DNA from 2 places in the Paracoccus contaminans genome. Region 2 is predicted to be linked to the other one. Evidence: riboswitches for the same ligand, from Rfam matches in the RefSeq annotation. Region 2 holds a riboswitch; the other holds the start of a gene.
The links. A riboswitch is a leader RNA that binds a small molecule or an ion and turns the genes downstream of it on or off. The one in region 2 is predicted to bind cobalamin.
Positions count from the first base shown of each region.

Region 1 (5,857 bases), 260 kb from region 2:
AACTGCCACAACGTGATGGCGGAATGGGCCCCGGTCTGCGACAGCTGCGGCGGGTTCGACACGCTTGCCTGGCGCGAGCCGCCGGTGATGCGCAGCATGGCCACGGCAGGCAACGGGGTCGAGATGCTGCCGCTGATCGTCGGGCGCCCCGCGATGAGCGAGGATCACGCCGAGGAGGCCTTTGCCGAAGGCGATGCCTATGCCAAGAGGACCCATTCCCCCCGCCACCTGCCCGCACCGACCGCGGGGCAGGATCGGGCCGGCACTGCCCGGCGCGCGCATGAGGTGCCTTTGGTGGCGCCCGGCATGGTGCCGCGCGAATCGGACTATGCCCCCTCGGTGACGATCACCGACCCCGAACCGCCGCGCCACCGCGCCCATCCTGCCCCTGCCCGGCCGGCGGTGAGCGTGACCGTCACCGAGGTTGCGCCAGAGCCGCCTCATGCGCCCGAAACCGCCGGGGCGGGAGCCGCCCCCCACGAAGCCGCAGCCCCGTCCCCTGCCGGGGCGGCTGCGGAGCATCCTGCCGCCGGTTCGGCCCCCGGCGCGGGGGCGCCTTCGGCCCATGGCTCTGCTGCCCCGAGGGAGGACAGCCCCGGCAACCCGCCGGTGCGCCCGGATGTAGAACCCCCAACCGACGAAGGCCGTGGAACGGATTTGCGCTGACCCCCTTTTCCCTGGCGCGGGAAGGTGCTAACCGACCGCGCACGCCGCAGTAGCTCAGCTGGTAGAGCACGTCATTCGTAATGATGGGGTCGGGGGTTCGAGTCCCTTCTGCGGCACCACATCCTTTGCCTAAGCCGCCGTCCAGGCCCCTGCCCTAGCGCGGGGCGGCATAGACAGCGGCCCAGAACACCGTCCTGCCATCCTCGGCCACGGCCTGCCCGATCCCGACCTCGCGAATTTCGGGCAGCAGGATATTGTGGCGATGGCCGGGCGACTGATTCCATACCCCCAGCACCTGGGCCAATCCGAACGGGCCGGCGGCGATGTTCTCTGCCGTCAGCGCAGGGTGATAGCCGGCCTGCTTGACGCGCTGCAACGGCCCCTTGGTGGTCGAGCCATGATGGGCCATCAGGCCGCGGCGGGCCATGTCGCAGGCATGCCGTGCGGCCGCCTGCGCCAGCCGAGCGCTGGGTTGCACGGCCTTCAGGCCCAGGCTCTTCCGCTGGCCCGATGTGACCGCGGCCACCGCGGCATTCTCGGCCCCGCTTGTTGTCCGGCACTGCGCCCGGCCGGGCGCGGCCGCCTGCACCACCGTGCGGTCAAGGCGGACGGTCACCGCCAAGGCGGCAGCCGGCAGCAGCATGGCTGCGACCAGCGCAGCCATGGATGTTCTGATCGACATTTCAATCGTCCCTTGCGATGCGCCGCTTGGCACGGTCCTTGTCGTTGGGGGCGTGCCCAGCTTAGCGACAAAGGGCCGCGCCGCTCAATCGCAGGATGCGAAGCATTTGAATGATCCGCACGGCGCGGCGTGACGCCGCGTGTCGCCGCCGCCGGGAACTTGCCGGGTCGGATGGTTTCGTCCCATCCTGCGGCCAGTTGCCAGGATAGGGCGGAAGGACAACCGGATGACGCGCTTTGCCTCGAAGGCCGATCGGGACCGCATCGAATCAGAGATGCCCTATGCCGAACGCCGCGAGCCTCGCACCCTCTATCGGCTGCTGACGGCGGCGCGCGAACGCCATCCGGGCGCCCCCGCCCTGTCGTTCCAGCTGTTTTCCGGCCCGGCCGCGCGGGCCTGCACGCTGACCTGGACCGAACTGCACGAACGGGTGACCGAAACGGCCAACCTGTTCCGCCGCCTGGGGATCGGCCCGACCGATACCATCGCCTATCTTCTGCCCAACTGCCTGGAAACGCCGATCGTGCTGCTGGCGGGGGCGACCGCGGGAATCGTCAACCCCATCAACCCCCTGCTGGATGCAGAACATATTGCCGGCATCCTGCGCGAGACGCGGGCCAGGGTTCTCGTCACCCTCAGGTCCATGCCGAAATCGGACGTGGCACAGAAGGCCGCCGCGGCGCTGGCGCTGGCGCCCCAGGTCCATACGGTGCTGCAGGTGGACCTTGCCCGCTATCTCGGCGGCGCAAGGCGCCTGATCGTCCCCTTGGTCCGCCCCCGCGTCACGGCGACCCACAAGGCGCGGGTGCTGGACTTCGAGGCAGCCGCCTCGGCCGAGCCGCATGACCGCCTGACCTTCGACGATCCCGACGAGGACCGCGTGGCGGCCTATTTCCACACCGGCGGGACGACCGGGATGCCCAAGATCGCCCGGCACCAGTATTCGGGCATGATCTACAACGGCTTTCTGGGCGGCTCGCTGCTGTTCCGGCAGACCGATGTGGCGCTGTGCCCGCTGCCGCTGTTCCATGTCTTTGCGGCCTACCCGATCCTGATGTCCTGCATCCATTCGGGCGCGCATTTCGTCATGCCGACGCCCGCGGGCTATCGCGGCGAAGGGGTGATGGACAATTTCTGGAAGCTGGTCGAACGCTGGCAGGCGACCTTTCTCATCACCGTTCCCACGGCGGTCGCGGCGCTGGTGCAGCGGCCGGTGGATGCGGATGTGTCCACGCTGCGCACGGTGATCTCGGGCTCTGCCCCGCTGCCGGTCGAGCTTTACAACCGCTTCAAGGCCGCCACCGGGGTCGGGATCGCCGAAGGATACGGTCTGACCGAGGCGACCTGCCTTGTCAGCTGCAATCCGGTGGACGGGGTCAGGAAGATCGGCTCGGTCGGCCTGCCGCTGCCCTACAGCCATGTGCGCATCCTGCGGGCCGGACCGGACGGCTTTCACGAATGCGCCCCGGACGAAAGCGGAGAGATCTGCGTCTCCAGCCCCGGCGTCTTTGCCGGCTCGACCTATGTGCAGGCCGACAGGAACCGCGACCTGTTCGCCGAAGGGCGGTTCCTGCGCACCGGCGATCTGGGCCGGATCGACGCGGACGGCTATCTGTGGATCACCGGCCGGGCCAAGGACCTGATCATCCGCGGCGGCCACAACATCGACCCGGCGGTCATCGAGAACGGTCTCATCAGCCATCCCGACGTGGTTGCGGTCGCGGCGATCGGCCAGCCCGACAAGGTGGCGGGCGAACTGGCCTGCGCCTATGTCCAGCTGCGCCACGGGGCGGCCACCACGTTGGCCGAGCTTGCGGACCATGCCCGCGCCAACATCCACGAACGCGCCGCGGTGCCCCGGCACATCGAAGTGCTCGATGAGCTGCCGATGACGGCGGTGGGCAAGGTCTTCAAGCCGGCCCTGCGCCGCATGGCCGTCGCGCGCGTGCTGGACGACGAGCTGAAGGGCAGCGCCCGCGTGACCGAGGTGGTCGAGGACAAGGCGGCCGGCCTGACCGCCCGCATCGCCTGCATGCCGGGGGCAGACCGCGATGCGGTTGCCCGCCGGCTGGGGGAATATGCCGTCCGCTGGGAATGGGCGGGGCGCTCGGGCGATTGACGCCGCGCCATGCGCCCGGCTAACTGAACGCGACCGAGTTCCGGCGCCTGCCGGATTGAAAGGGAACACGGGGGCAGGTCATCTGCAGCCGTGGCTGCCCCCGCAACTGTGCGCGGATGGCGGGGCCGACAGGGCCACTGGGGCCGCCCCCCGGGAAGGCCGGCCACCGCGATGATCCGCAAGCCAGGAGACCTGCTCGGTCAGCACCCTTTCGGCGGCGCGGGGCGCGCCGGCGAGGCGGCCTGCCGCAGCGGTGATGCCCTGTCCTGCGGGACCGCCACGGATCCCCCGGACCAACGCCACCCGCGGGCCGCGCGCCCGCCGCAGCCCGAGGGACGATGCCATGCCCCTTTCCCGAACCTGCTCGACCCTGCTGGCCGCCGCGCTTTGCCTGCCCGCCCTGCCCGCGGCAGCGCAGGACAGCGCCCCCATCGTCCTCGACACCGTGATCCTGACCGGCGGGTTTTCCCCCGTCGAGGCCGATGCCTATGGCCGCGCCGCCACCGTCATCACCGGCCGGGAGCTTGAGCAGCGCGGCGCGGCCACCGTGCAGGAGGGGCTGCGGGCGCTGCCGGGCGTCTCGCTCGTCACATCGGGCGGGTCGCTGGCCGAACTGCGCATCCGGGGCGGCGAGACGCGTCACGCCATGATCCTGATCGACGGCGTGAACGCGGCGGGGGGCGATCAGCCTTACAACCTGGGGGGCCTCGATCTGTCCGATGTCGAGCGGATCGAGCTGCTGCGCGGTCCGCAGTCGGTCTATTACGGCTCGGCCGCGGCGGCGGGGGTCGTGAACATCATCACGCGCAAGGCCGACCGGACAGGCGGCCATATCCGCACCGAGGCGGGCCACGGCGCGGCCGCAGCGCTGGGCCAGTCCCTGGTCACAGAGCGGCTGCGGCTCCAGTTCGACGGCAGCTATCGTGAGGACGATGGCTATGACGTATCATATGGCGACGGGGGCGATGATGACGGCATCCGGCGCGGGGCGCTGGCGCTGTCGGGCGAATGGAAGGCGGCGGATGGCCTGACGCTGGGCTTTTCAATCCGCCGCGCCGAGGAGCGTGCCTGGTTCGACGCAACCAGCGGCGCGCCGGACTCGGCCCGGACCTATCTGCGCGATGCGCCGTTCTGGTCCGACCGGGCCGAGCGCATCGACACCCTCTGGGCCGAGGCGAGCTCTGCCTCGGGCCGGCTGACGCAGCGCCTGGCATGGGAGGATTCGCGCGTCACGCTCAAGACGCATGATGATTATCCGGGCCGGACCGAAACCCGCCGCCGTGCCATCCGCTCGCGCACCACCCTGGGACTGGATGGCGCGGCGGCCGATGCGTCGCGCACGATCGCCCTCGCGTTCGACCGCATCGAGGATGACGCGTCGGGCAGCACCGCCTATGCCCGCACCACCCGTTCGGCAGCGGTGGAATACCGCGCGGCCCATGAAAACGGGCTGGATGTGCAGCTGGGGCTGCGCCACGACGACAATTCGGATTTCGGCGGCAAGACGACCTGGGCGGCGGGCCTGTCCTGGCGCATCGCGGCCGGCCCGCTGCGGCTGCATGCCTCGGCCGGGACCGGCATTCTCAACCCCCAGTCCTACCAGTTGGCGGGGGGCTATGGCGCGGTCGGCAACCCCCATCTGAGGCCCGAGGAAAACCGCAGCATCGACATGGGGCTGGAATACAGCCTGCCGGACGGGCGCGGGCTGATCGACGTGACCTGGTTTCGCGAGCGGCTGGCCGACGCGATCGTCTATTCCGGCGCCCCGCTGCCGGATGGTTCCAACTATCGCAACCTCAGGGGAACAAGCCGGCGCCAAGGGGTCGAGATCGCCGTCCGCCATGAGCTGACCCCGGCGCTTACCCTGGGGGCGGCCTATACCTATCTGGATGCCCGCAACCCCGATGGCACCGCCGCCGTGCGCCGGCCGCGCCATGAGCTGGGGCTGAATGCGACGATGCAGACCTTTGCAGGGCGCGGCTGGCTGTCCGCAGACCTGCGGCATGTCACCGATTCGCGCGACACCGAATGGTGGCACGGCTGGGGCAACGAAAAGGTTTCAAGGCTGCCCGCCTTCACGGTGGTCAACCTTGCCGCCAGCTATGACCTGGACGAGCGGATGCGCCTGACGGCGCGGGTCACCAACCTGTTCGACAAGCCCTATCAGGAAACCTGGGGCTATGGCACGCAAGGACGCGCCGCATGGATGGGGATCGAGCAGCGATGGTAGCAGGCCGCGCGGCCCGCCGGCGGCCCGCCTTGGCAAGGGTCACGGCCGCGGCGCTGGCGCTGGCCGCCCTGGCCCCGGCCGCGTTGCTGGCGGGGGGGCCGGCGCGGGTCGTTTCCATGAACCTGTGCACCGACGAGCTGGCGCTGCTGCTGGCCGCGCC
Region 1 is NZ_CP020612.1:661,650-667,506, forward strand. Features, by position in the region: gene B0A89_RS03190 (heme biosynthesis protein HemY) at 1-666, shown strand, start outside; tRNA gene B0A89_RS03195 (tRNA-Thr) at 710-785, shown strand; gene B0A89_RS03200 (CAP domain-containing protein) at 821-1,330, opposite strand; gene B0A89_RS14525 (hypothetical protein) at 1,329-1,481, shown strand; gene B0A89_RS03205 (acyl-CoA synthetase) at 1,575-3,467, shown strand; cobalamin riboswitch at 3,486-3,681, shown strand; gene B0A89_RS03210 (TonB-dependent receptor plug domain-containing protein) at 3,811-5,697, shown strand; gene B0A89_RS03215 (ABC transporter substrate-binding protein) at 5,727-5,857, shown strand, end outside.
Region 1: linked by a shared signal. The riboswitch ahead of B0A89_RS03210 (TonB-dependent receptor plug domain-containing protein) and the one ahead of B0A89_RS04410 (DUF1636 family protein) in region 2 are both predicted to bind cobalamin.

Region 2 (5,857 bases):
CACCGCCAGCAGCGGCCAGGCCGCGACCGCGCAGAGGGCGGCGCCGGCAAGCCCCTCGCCGGCCAGCCGCTGCACCGCCCAGCCCGCCAGCGCGGCCAGCCCGATCACCGACAGCGCCAGCGCCGCGCCGCGCGCGCGCCGCGCGCCCCCGCGGTTAAGCCGCGCATCCCCTGCCGCGATCAGCGCCCCCGCCCAGGTGACCGGATGACCGATCCGCGCATGAAGCGGCGCGGGCCAGCCGACCGCGACATCAAGGCCGAAGGCCAGCAGCATCGCGCCCGCATGGCTCATCCGTCAGGCAGCAGCCCGCACAAGGGGCCGAGCCGGGCGCGCGGCCAGCCAGCCGAAGATCAGCCCGGTCGCGCCCCACAGCACTGCCTGCACCGCCAGCCCCGCCATGCGGAAACGCCACAGCAGGTCGGCGGGAAAATCCGCCGGCACCTCGTCGATGCGCGGCAGCAGCAGCCCGGCGGCCAGCACCACGCCGCCATAGATCGCCGCGCCCGTCAGCGCCCCGTTCCAGCCATCGCCCGCCAGCCGGGCGCGGGCCGCCCCCACCGTGGCCGCCAGCACCATCGCCGCAAGCGAGATCGCCAGCATCAGAAAGAACAGCGCGGTGCGAAGGCCGATCGTTTCGGCATGGCCGACAGCAGGCGGGTTGGCGGGATATTTCAGTTGAGGAACGACCACCGCGGCGATGAACCCCGCCAGCGCGATCAGCCCGGCACTCGCCCTGGGGTCCAGGCTCCAGGCGCGGCCCTGCACGGCGGCGAAGACCAGGGCCAGCAGCCCGCCCAGCGCCGCGCCATAGACCGCCGTTCCGGTCAGCAGCCCGATCCCGGCCTGCACGGCGCGGCTGATCCCCTCGCCTGCCCCATGGCCGTGGGCATGAGCGCCGGCATGGCCTTGCGCCGCCCCCTGCCCGGCCGGGGCGGCATCATGGCCCCCGCCAAAGGCGCCGCCATGGCCCTGCCCGTGTTCATGGTCATGGTCATGGTCATCGTCATGGTCATGGTCATGGTCATGGTCATGGTCATGGTCGGCAGCGTGGCCCCCGGCCGCAAGGGCATTGGCGGCGCCCGTCTGCGCCGCCGTTTCAAGGGCGATGGCTTCGGCCAGCGGCGGCTCGCCCCAAATGCGGGCTGTCCCGAAGGCCAGAATGCCCGCGACCAGCCCGGCAATCATGCCGAGCAGCAGCAAACGTCCGGTCATGTCAGCCTCTCAGTGGCAGGGAAAGCCCAGCAGATGGCGGGCGTCATGCACGAATTCATGCACGCCCGTGCCATCCAGAAGCGCGATCGCGCCCTGTTCGGTGCTGACGAAATACATCGCCAGCAACAGCACCAGCCCGGCAAGGACCGCCCAGGGGGCGATCTCGCGCAGGGGGATGGGTTGCGCCAGCGGCGGGGCGAACGGGGTCGGTGCGGCGGCTTGTGCCATGCGGATCTCCTGCGGATACGGCGTCCGGGTTGAGACGATGCTGTCACCGCGAGGGTCTGACTTTCGCCGTAGCGGCGATTACAGTGGCGCGACCGTGCCGGATTTGCACCGGACTTCCGCCGCGATGACGACAGCGGCACCCTTTCACGGCGCCGGCGCGAAGTCAAAGCGCAATCGCCCCGCCGAGGAGAAAGACGGATGACCGCCCAGCTTCTGCTGATCTGCGCAGCCCATGACGGATCGGGGCGCTTTCCCTCGGGCAGGCCGGCGGCCGCCCGCCTGCTGGCGGGGGCGGCGGGCCTTGCGCGGCAGGTGCCGCAGGGGGCGCGGGTGTTCCTGGCGCCCTGCCGCGCGAGCGCCGACACGGCGCGGGCCGCAGGGCTTTGCGGAACCGTCGATCCCGCGCTGGCGGAAGGGGCCTTTGGCCGCTGGGCCGGGCTGAGCCCGCAGGAAGCGGCGGCCCGTGACCCGCAGGCGCTGGCCGCATGGCTGGCCGATCCCGCGCTGGCCCCGCCGGGGGGCGAGGGCCTGGGCGCGGTGACGGCGCGGGTGGGCGCCTGGATGGAGGAGCAGGCCGCCCTGGGCGGCAGGGCCGCCGCCATCGCGCCGGCCATGAGCCTGCGCGCCGCGATCCTGTCGGCGCTGGGCGGGCCAGCCGCGATGGCCCTGCGCATCGACGTGCCGGCGCTGTCCCTCGTGCGGCTGACCCATGACGGCCGCCGCTGGGCCTGGCGGGCGGGCAGCTAGAACTCCACCCCCGGCTGGGCCTTGATCCCAGCCCGGAAGGGGTGCCTGACCAGCGTCATCTCGGTCACCAGATCGGCCAGCTCGACCAGCTCGGCCGGGGCGTTGCGGCCGGTCAGGCACACATGCGTCATGGGGGGCTTTTCATCCCGCAGGAAGGCCGCGACCTCGGCCGCGTCCAGATAGCCATAGCGCAGCGCGATGTTGATCTCGTCCAGCAGGACGAAGCGGATGGCAGGGTCGCGGATCAGCGCCCTGGCCTTGGCCCAGCCCGCCTGCGCCGCGGCGATGTCGCGCTCGCGGTCCTGCGTCTCCCAGGTGAAGCCCTCGCCCATCGCATGAAACTGGCACAGATCGCCGAACCGTTCGGTCAGCAGCCGCCGCTCGCCGGTATCCCAGGCGCCCTTGATGAACTGCACCACCGCGCAGGGCATCCCATGGGCGATGCAGCGCAGGATCATGCCGAAGCCGGACGAGGATTTCCCCTTGCCCGCCCCGGTATGGACGATCACCAGCCCCTTTTCGCCCGATTTGGTCGCCATCATGCGATCGCGCGCCGCCTTGATGCGGGCCATCTTTTCGGCGTGCCGCGCATCGGCACCGGGGGCTGGGCTGCTGTCGGTCATCGGCGCTCTTTCCAGTTGCACGTTCCTTGACAAGCGCGGCCGGGCTGGCGCACCAAGGCGCTGCGCTGGTCCTGCCGCATGGCAGGCCAAGAGGGAATCGCGCAAGGCCCCGAAAGGCAAGCCAAAGCGCAGCCGCCCCCGCGACCGTGACCGGAAAGGTCGCCCTTGTGCCACTGGAGCAATCCGGGAAGGCGGGCGCCCGTTGGGGAAACCCAGAATCCGCAAGCCGGGAGACCTGCCAGCGCAACGGATGACGGGCGGACGGGGTGTTCCGCGACCGGATGGCGACCGCTGGCGGCGGCGTCCTTCGGACAGTTTGCGACCGCCGGGCGAGTGGCCGATGACCGCGACGCTGCACGTCTGCATCACCTGCCGGGCCGGACAGCCCGCCGAGGGCGAACCGCCCGGTGCCGCGCTGGCCCGCGCGCTGGAGCCGGCCCCGCCCGGCGTCACGCTGCGCCCGGTCGAATGCCTGTCGGCCTGCGGCCAGGGCTGCGCCGTTGCGCTGTCCGGCCCCGGCAAGTGGACCTATGTCTATGGCCGCCTGACGCCCGCCGACGCGCCGGCGATCCTGTCGGGTGCCGCGCTCTATGCCGACAGCGCCGACGGCATCGTGCCTTGGCGCGACCGGCCCGCGATCTTCCGCAAGCAGTCGCTTGCCCGCATCCCCCCGCAGGAGTGACGCCATGAACGACCTGACCAAGATCCCCGTGACCGTCATCACGGGCTTTCTGGGCGCCGGCAAGACCACGCTGATCCGCCACCTGATGGCCAACCCTCAGGGCCGCCGGCTGGCCGTGCTGGTCAACGAATTCGGCACCGTCGGCGTCGATGGCGACATCCTGAAATCCTGCGCCGACGAGAACTGCCCGGCCGAGAACATCGTCGAGCTGGCCAATGGCTGCATCTGCTGCACCGTTGCCGATGATTTCATCCCCACGATCGAGGCGCTGATGGCCCTGCCACGGCGGCCCGATCACATCCTGATCGAAACCTCGGGGCTGGCGCTGCCCAAGCCGCTGTTGCGGGCCTTTGACTGGCCGGCGATCCGTTCGCGCATCACGGTGGACGGGGTGATCGCCGTCGCCGATGCCGAGGCGGTGGCGGCGGGCCGCTTTGCCCCCGACGAGGCTGCGGTCGACGCCCAGCGTGCCGCGGACGACAGCCTTGACCACGAAACGCCGCTGTCCGAGGTGTTCGAGGATCAGATCGCCTGCGCCGACCTTGTGCTGCTGACCAAGCCCGACCTGGCCGGCGCGGACGGCCTCGCCGCCGCCCGCGCGGTGATCGCCGCCGAGGCGCCGCGCCCGCTGCCTGTCATCGTGGTATCCGAAGGCGCAGTCGATCCGCGCGTCGTGCTGGGCCTGAACGCCGCCGCCGAGGATGACCTTGACGCCCGCCCCAGCCACCATGACGGCGCGGACGATCACGAACATGACGACTTTGATTCCGCCGTGATCGAGCTGCCCGAGATCGCCGACCCCGCCGACCTGACCGCGCGCATCGAGACGCTGGCGCGCGACCATCGCATCCTGCGCGTCAAGGGCCACGTCGCCGTCGCGGGCAAGCCCATGCGCCTGCTGGTGCAGGCGGTCGGCGCGCGGGTGCGCCACCAGTATGACCGCCTCTGGGGCGACGCGCCGCGCGCCTCGCGGCTGGTGGTGATCGCCCAGCATGACGACATCGACCCGGCCCTGATCCGGCAGGTGCTGGGGGCCTGATGCACGTCGTCTTCCGCGAAACCCGCGGCCTCGAGGATGCCGAGGCGCCATTTGATCCGGGGCAGGACGCCGCCGATCTGGTGGTGCTGTCGTTTTCCGACAGCGACCTGGGGGCCTTTGCGGCAGGCTGGCGGCGGGCGGATGGGGGGCTGCCGGCGCTGCGGCTGCAAAATCTTGTGGCGCTGCGCCATCCGCTGTCGGTGGATGCTTATGCCGAGCGGACGCTGGCCGGGGCGCGGGCCATCCTGATCCGGCTGATCGGCGGGGCGGCCTATTGGCCGCACGGGCTGGCGGTGGTGCAGGATATGGCCCGGCGCCGCGGCATCGCGCTGGCGGTGCTGCCCGCCGACGGGGCCGAGGATGCCGCGCTCGAAGCGGCCTCGACGCTGGACAGGCCCGTGCTGCGGCGGCTGGCGGCGCTGTGCGATGCGGGCGGGGCGGTCGCGGCGCAGATGGCGCTGGCCGAACTGGCCCGCGCCGCGGGGCTGGACGCCGCCCCGGTCGCAGGCGCGGCGACGGTGCCGCAGATGGGTCTTTACGATCCGGATGCCGGGGTGATCGCCGCGCTGCCGCAGGGGCCGGTGACGCTGGTCTGTTTTTACCGATCCTATCTGGCTGCGGCCGACACCGCCGCGGTCGATGCCCTGATCGCGGCGCTGCGGGCGCGGGGGCTGGCGGCGATGGGGGTGTTCGCGGCCTCGCTCAAGACACCGGGCTTTGCCGATTGGCTGGCCGAGGCAGTCGGCGCGCGGCCGGTGCAGGCCATCATCAGCGCCACCTGCTTTTCGGCGCGGGGGGACGATGGGGCGACCCCCTTCGACCGCTGGGATTGCCCGGTGCATCAGGTGGTCCTGTCCACCGCGCGCCGCCGCGACTGGGCCGGGTCCGAACGCGGCCTGTCGCCCGCAGACCTTGCCATGCAGGTCGTGCTGCCCGAGGTGGACGGCCGCCTGAACGCCGGGCTCGTGTCGCACAAATCCCCGGCCCGGCGTGACCCTGCGCTGCAATATTCCCGATTTGCCCACCATCCCGACGCGGACCGGCTGGCCGCCGCCGCCGACCGCATCGCGGCCTGGCACCGCCTGGGGCAGACCCCGGCGGCCGAGCGCAGGCTGGCGGTCATCCTGTCCTCATATCCCGGCCGCCCGGACCAGATCGCCCATGCGGTCGGGCTGGACGCGCTCGCCTCGACCGAGGCGCTGCTGGCGGACCTGTCGGCCGAGGGCTGGGCCGTGGCGCCCGGCGCGGCCCAGCCCGCCGCGCTGGCAGAACAGCGCATCAGCTGGCCGCTGGAAGACTACGCCGCCGCGCTGGCCGCCCTGCCGG
Region 2 is NZ_CP020612.1:918,153-924,009, forward strand. Features, by position in the region: gene cbiB (adenosylcobinamide-phosphate synthase CbiB) at 1-291, opposite strand, end outside; gene B0A89_RS04390 (CbtA family protein) at 295-1,212, opposite strand; gene B0A89_RS04395 (CbtB domain-containing protein) at 1,222-1,440, opposite strand; adenosylcobalamin (AdoCbl) riboswitch at 1,483-1,569, opposite strand; gene B0A89_RS04400 (histidine phosphatase family protein) at 1,639-2,187, shown strand; gene cobO (cob(I)yrinic acid a,c-diamide adenosyltransferase) at 2,184-2,810, opposite strand; cobalamin riboswitch at 2,860-3,067, shown strand; gene B0A89_RS04410 (DUF1636 family protein) at 3,151-3,492, shown strand; gene cobW (cobalamin biosynthesis protein CobW) at 3,497-4,531, shown strand; gene cobN (cobaltochelatase subunit CobN) at 4,531-5,857, shown strand, end outside.